Regions from separate parts of the Sporosarcina sp. FSL W7-1283 genome, predicted to be linked through region 2. Evidence: riboswitches for the same ligand, from Rfam matches in the RefSeq annotation. Region 2 holds a riboswitch; the other holds the start of a gene.
What was found. Region 2 has a riboswitch for thiamine pyrophosphate ahead of MKY93_RS17670 (ECF transporter S component). Riboswitches for the same ligand answer to the same signal wherever they lie in the genome.

Region 1: another riboswitch for thiamine pyrophosphate. It lies ahead of MKY93_RS01455 (thiamine phosphate synthase); the one in region 2 lies ahead of MKY93_RS17670 (ECF transporter S component).

Annotation. Positions count from the first base shown of each region.
Region 1 is NZ_JBBOOL010000001.1:301,445-304,862, forward strand. Features, by position in the region: gene MKY93_RS01445 (thiazole synthase) at 1-385, opposite strand, end outside; gene thiS (sulfur carrier protein ThiS) at 382-588, opposite strand; gene MKY93_RS01455 (thiamine phosphate synthase) at 606-1,196, opposite strand; TPP riboswitch at 1,276-1,384, opposite strand; gene MKY93_RS01460 (Crp/Fnr family transcriptional regulator) at 1,478-2,176, opposite strand; gene MKY93_RS01465 (heavy metal translocating P-type ATPase) at 2,154-3,418, opposite strand, start outside.
Region 2 is NZ_JBBOOL010000001.1:3,369,364-3,372,781, reverse strand. Features, by position in the region: gene MKY93_RS17675 (ABC transporter ATP-binding protein) at 1-1,490, opposite strand, end outside; gene MKY93_RS17680 (energy-coupling factor transporter transmembrane component T family protein) at 1-27, opposite strand, end outside; gene MKY93_RS17670 (ECF transporter S component) at 1,497-2,066, opposite strand; TPP riboswitch at 2,151-2,262, opposite strand; gene MKY93_RS17665 (methyl-accepting chemotaxis protein) at 2,431-3,418, opposite strand, start outside.

The sequences.
Region 1 (3,418 bases), 3.1 Mb from region 2:
CGATGAAACCTTCTTTAAGCAGCATTTCAGATGCACGCAACGTTTCCACTGGATCAGGCAACAAAGAACGGCTGCAGCCAATGATCTCAACCTTTACCATATCACATAATCCCGATGCTTTCGCCAGCTTAGCGATATGCACCGCTTCCTCCGCTGTGCTTGCGCCTGCTGTATTTGGCAATAATGTATAGTGCTCTAAATCCAGTTGCTCCAGGAAATTGGGCTGAGACTCTTCGAAAATGTTCATCCGTCTCACCGCAAATGTTAAGATTTCTGTCTCTGATACCGCAACTGCCTTTTTTTGAGTCTCAAATGAAGGATACTTCCCTGTGCCTAACAATAAACGTGAAGAAAACCTTTTATCTGCTATTTGTAACATCCTCATCCGCCTCCAACAAAATGTATGATTTCAATTTGATCTCTGTCCATAATTGGTGCATCGTAACTGTCCTTCTGCAGAATTTCCTTGTTCTTTTCGACGATCAAAATTCTGTCGCCAAGCTTCAAATGCTCCAGTAACTGCTGAACTGTTTCCACCTCAGGTACAACCGAATACGACTTACCGTTCAAATCAATTGTTTTGCTCAATGAACACCGCTCCTTTGCTATGAATCTCTTGCACGTGCATAATCTCTAACTGCGCTCACTGCGTCATGACTGCTGATGGGGGACAAGATTGCTGCACCTCTTACGCCGTGTCTTTTAAAAACCGGAAGATGAACTGGCCGGATTCCGCCAATTGCATAAACGGGAATCGTGCACGATGATGCAATCTTAAAAAGCTCATCCGTACCCCGCGGTGCCAAGCCATTTTTGGATGATGTCGGATAAATATGTCCATACAATAGCCAGTCTGCTCCCGCAGCTTGTGCTTCCCGTGCCTCTTCCAATGAATGGACGGAGGAACCTAATCTCAGCGACGGAAAAGCGGTACGTGCTTCCTTCACCGACATTCCATAGCCTGTCAGCTGACAGGGGACGGACAGCGAGTTCGCGAGGCCGGGCCGTGCGTGTACAATTAATTTATCCAATGGAAACCCTCTAGTAGAGAGACGTGAAACCAATTCGATCAGCTGTTCATCCGTCTTCGACTTTTCACGTAAGATAAATTCATCAATATAAGGCTCCGTCTTCAGCAACTTGAGCAGCAGTTCATCAACAGAATGACAATCATCCGTGACACCGACCAATTTCATTTCCAGTTCACCTCCAAATGAAAAAACCACTTCCCGAATCGGAAAGTGGTTGGATGTGTCGGCATGTATGAGAGTACGCCAAAACGACTTGCCACTTCCCTCCGCAGGTACGAACCTGTTCAGGTGATAAGGGTTTCAGAGTCGCACTCTTTTCTCAGTCCTTGTGAAGGATTCCCCTAATGGTCAAAAGATTATGATATTCACTTACAGCATAGCACTTACCAGATTGAAAGAAAAGAGGGATGTCAAATTTTCATCTCTTGCTTAATTTTATATAGCCATTATATGAGTAATAAAGAATCTAAATCGAAAATCTCTACAATCTTAGAACCGGTCTGGCGAATCCAGCCCCGTTCTTCGAATACGCTTAATTTACGACTGATTGTTTCGGGTGTCGTGCCAAGATGGGAAGCTAGATCTTTTCGGCTCATCGGCAGTCGGATGGTCAATTGTTGCTGTTCCTCTGATAGATCCGCCAAATACAACGCAAGTCGAGTTTCAGCAGATTCCATGGCGATTCGGGCGGCTCGCAGCTCTGTATCCGCGAGTCGGGAAGAGAATTCCGTAAGCATCCTCAATGAAATTGCAGGGTGAGATTGCAAAAGTTGCTGCATCTCGTCCCGTTGGATGATACACAGTTCAACGGCTTCCAAAGTTTCCGCATATACGTCATGAGGCTTTGCGTCGAACAAGGAAAGCTCGCCTGTGAATTCTCCTGGTTTCAGGATACGGACGAGTTGTTCCTTGCCATTCTCCGATAGACGATAGACCTTGACTCGTCCTTTATGCAATATATATAAACCTTCTGAGCGATCACCGCTATGGTAAATCATTTCACCGCGAGGGTAGCTTATGCTGCGTGCAAGCGCGACGATTTGATCCATTTGCTGCTTATCCAAGTGATTGAAAAGAGGGACGAGCGAAACGCAGGAACGGTGAAGATCGTTCGTGCTTAGGTCACAATGTGATCCTTGGTTCATCCGATATCACCTCACTTTGTTTTTGATTCGATGGCTTGTCGTTAGTATAACGTATTAATCGAATGGCGTTCAGGATCACCAGAAGTACGCTCACTTCATGGACGAGCATACCGGAAGCGAGGAATACTTTGCCGAGTAATACACCGAGCAACAGAAGGAATACGGTACCGACCGCAAAGAATGTATTCTGCTTCATGTTCTGTACAGTTGCTTTCGCTAAAGCATAGGCATGGGAGAATTGATCGAGCCGATCTGCCATCAAGACGATGTCCGCTGTCTCCATTGAAATATCTGTTCCGCCTTCTCCCATGGCGAGCCCAATATCCGCCGTTGCTATGGCGGGTGCATCGTTGATTCCGTCGCCTGCCATAGCAACTCGGTGACCTTGTTCTTTCAAACGCTGAACTGCCGCCACTTTATCTTCAGGCAATAATTCCGCATAGATTTCGTCAAGGCCAAGGTGTTCGCCAACTAGTTGGGCTGTATGTCGATTGTCGCCTGTCAGCATGATCATTTGCTTGATGCCATTTTTCCGCAATTTGGCCAACGCTTCGGCAGCTTCCGGACGAATTTGATCGGCGACAGAGGTGATTCCTGTTATTTCCCGGGAAATACTGACGAAAATTGCCGTATTTCCAGCTTTCTCACGTTGTGATGCATAGTCTTCCATTTCAGAAGGAATCGGGATCTTTTGGTCTTCCATTAGTTTGCGATTGCCAACTGCGAGATGCTTTCCTTCTACTGTAGCCATTATTCCATTTCCTTTAACCACTTCAGCGTCTTCCGGTTGATTGGACAAATGAATCGCACGTTTCTTCGCTTCTTTAACGATAGTCCGGCCTAGATGGTGTTCTGAAATCATTTCGGCTTCGGCTGTGAGACGCAGTAACTCTTCTTTCTCTATACCTAATCCGTAGACATCAGTTACTTCAGGTCGCCCTCTTGTCAATGTACCTGTTTTATCAAAGACGATCGTATCAATTTTCGCTAGCTGTTCCATTACCTCACCGCCTTTTATCAAGACACCGTTTCGGGCTCCGTTGCCAATTCCTGCAACGATCGAAACCGGTGCGGAAATGACGAGGGCTCCAGGGCAAGCGATGACGAGGAAAGTTAACGTCATTTCGATGTTCCGTGTTAAAAGATAAACGAGCACGGACAAGAGCACAATGGAAGGCGTATAGATAGTAGCAAAACGCTCGAGAAACTTTTCGGTTTTCGATTTGGATTCCTGCGCTTCTT
Region 2 (3,418 bases):
TCGTCTAGGTGTGAACCATGCAAGCATTCAAATACACCTCCAACCATTTCATTGTTTGTATACAATACGCCGTCTGCCACTGTCCATACTGAAGTCGCAAAGTTTTTCACGATCTCCATGTCATGGGTCACCATGAGAATCGTAATTCCTTGAACGCGTAGCTGTTCAAGCTTCTCTAAAATCGCGAATGTATTGCGTGCATCTTGACCAAAAGTAGGTTCATCCAAAAGCAAAATATCCGTTTGCGGAGTCAAGGCAGTGGCCACACTTAAACGACGCTTTTGGCCCGTGGAAAGCTGATAAGGATGCCGTGTGCCTGAATTCGGTAAATTAAAGAGTTGCATTAAATCTGCCGCATAGTTCACTGCTTGAGGTTTGCTCATTTTATGCAGAGAGACCGTTAATTCTTCAGCTATCGAATTCGTCACAAATTGCAGTTCTGGATTTTGAAAGACGAGCGAGAGTCCTTTAGGCAACTGCTTTTTCCTTTTCTTCTGAATAACGCGTTCACCATTCACTTTATAGATGCCTTCAGTGCGTAATAATTGCATAAGAGTAAGAAGCAGCGTACTTTTTCCTGAACCATTTTCACCCGTGATCGCAATCCAGTCACCTGTTTTAGCCACTGCTTTCTTTGCAAAGATTTTCGGGGCAGTGCCACGAAAACCATGAAAGTCGTTGAGAAGGATCTTTTCAAATGAGGAAACTTGTTCACGTTCATGCATCATCGATTTAAAAGACTCAGATTCCTTATACTCATCCCACACACTTGGATACCAAATACCGTAGCGTTTCAATTCTTCTTGATAGTGCTTGAAAATGGTGAAAGGAGAGTCGTCCGCTAGAATAATTCCATGGTCATTAAACAAGACAACACGGTCTACCCAGTCTGCAATCAAGTCAATTTTATGCTCAACAATAATTACGGTCTTATCAGCAGTTGCTTGTTTAATAGATGACCAGATTTGTTCGGTGCCTTCGGGATCAAGTAATGCGGAAGGTTCGTCGAGAAACAGAACATCGGGCTTTAGCAGAAGTACGGAAGCAAGTGCAAGCCGTTGTTTCATCCCTTGAGATAGTTCAAGGATCGGTGTGTGTAAGTTTTCCAAATGTAGATCGACGCGTTTTAGCGCCTCTTCTATCAAAGGTGCCATATCGCTGCGCGGTATGTTCAGGTTTTCCAGTACAAATGCGAGCTCTTCATCGACATATGACATACAGAACTGCGTATCGGGATCTTGAAAGACGAAGCCCCATGAGTCGGGCAAATTGATTTCATCGGCTTTCATTGGCAACTCAATGGAGTTCGGAACGATTCCACTGAGTACTTGCAGCAATGTCGATTTTCCACAGCCGCTTGGTCCGAGCATGAGTACTTTTTCACCTGGCTGAACCGAAAAGGAGAGATCCTTGAAGATCAAGGAATCCTCTCCAGGAAATTTCAAACGCAGATTGGTTAGATTGATGGCATATCTATTCGAATAATTCATCAAAATTTACCGATCCAGCATAGTGTATTCTTTTTTATCAACTGGACGAATTAGAGACGTAACACCGGTTGCTTCTAGTGCCCGGACGATCAGCACGGCGAAAATCCCAGTGAAGATGAATGCACTGATCGCACGTAGTCCGTATTTTACAATAAGTGCCCACGTTTCAAGTGCTGCATAACCATAGAACAAATCGAGCGTAAAGCTGCCGAGGCATGAAGCGACGCCTGCTAATCCAGCAACTGCCATTGAGAAGCGTTTATAACGGAACGCTGCAAACAGCAATTCTGCTGCAAGTCCCTGTACAAAACCATAGATTAATACTTCAATGCCATGCCCGGCAAATGCGGATAAACTAGCCCCTGCAATACTTGCGATCAGCGCTGTACCGGGTTTACGGATGAGCAGATAAGCAAATGGACCGACCATGAACCACATTCCATAAATTAGCTGACGTGCAACTGGCAGGATCGGCTTTACAACGGTATACAGATCATCCCAGAACTTCATAAGGATTCCGAAAACGACCCCGATCATAATCGTGATCAATAAATCTGTGAATTTCAATCTTTTCAATAGATCCCACTCCTTCTTTTTTTGCCTATACAAAAAAGCCGTCTGAAAGAGCAGACAGCCGAGGAGGGGACATGCAGGTCCCGGATATTCCCTTCGAACGCTCTCTACGCTGGCATTACCCAGATCAGATTAACGGTCAGCAGTGGTTTTATCTGCTATCTCAGCCTGATTCACTCAAGCACCCGTACGGACAATTATGTAAGCAGTCATAGTATACAACAGTCTAATTTATCTGGCAACCTGAGGCGCGATAGACTACATGTTAAAAAGTGCGAATTTGTAGCTGTGTTATTGTTATTCAAAAAGCGTCTACTCTGTAATTAGAGAAGACGCTTTTATTGGTGTGTTTGAAAGATATGTGATTTTAGAGTTTGAATCGCTGCATCAGTAGATTCAATTCCTCTGCTAGCTTTGCTAAATCATTGGAGTTATTAGCGACTTCCTCCATGGCGCTGCTTGCTTGTTCGGATGAGGCAGACGTTTCTTCTACCCCGGCTGCAGATTGCTCGGTGATTGCTGCAATTTCTTCTATAGAACTGCGCATTTCCTGGCCATTTGCTGAAATGTCGTTTAAGTCTTCAGCTATACTGTGAATTCGATTCGCCATTTCTGTAACAGCTGTACTGATTTTATCGAATGTTTCACCCGTTTGTTTAATTTGGCTTGTTCCTTCTTCGACTTCTTTATACCCGTGCTGCAGTGAATCTGTTACTGTTCTGGATTCATTTTGAATGCGGTTGACGATATCTGTAATGTTTGTGACAGATGAAGAAGATTGCTCTGCAAGTTTTCTCACTTCATCCGCTACGACTGCGAAGCCTTTCCCATGCTCGCCAGCTCGCGCAGCCTCAATTGCGGCATTCAATGCCAATAAATTCGTCTGGCCCGCAATGTCTTGAATGACAGAAACTAGTTCAGAGATTTCTTGCGTGTGCTGATCCAATCCTTCTACTTTAACAACGGCATCGTGAACGATTTGATCAATCACAGCCATTTGCTTGGAGGAAGAATTCATCAATTCACTTCCTTGGTTCGTCATCTCAAGAACCGAAGTGGAAGATTTTTGTACATGCATACCATTTTCATTGGCTTCCATCACTTTTGCTACGAAAGTTTCCATGGAGGATGATAAAATCGTGGCGTTATCGGCTTGAGACTCTGTGCCGTTTGCTAAGTCTTCCATCGTTATGGCAATTTGGGCCGTGCCTGCTTTTACTTCATTTGCTGATTGAGTCAATTCTTCACTTTGTGTAGACACAGTTTCGGCCACATTATTGATTTCATCTAATAAATGACGAGTGCTGGCACTCATTTCATTCGTCGATGCGATTAATTGGCCGATTTCATCTTTA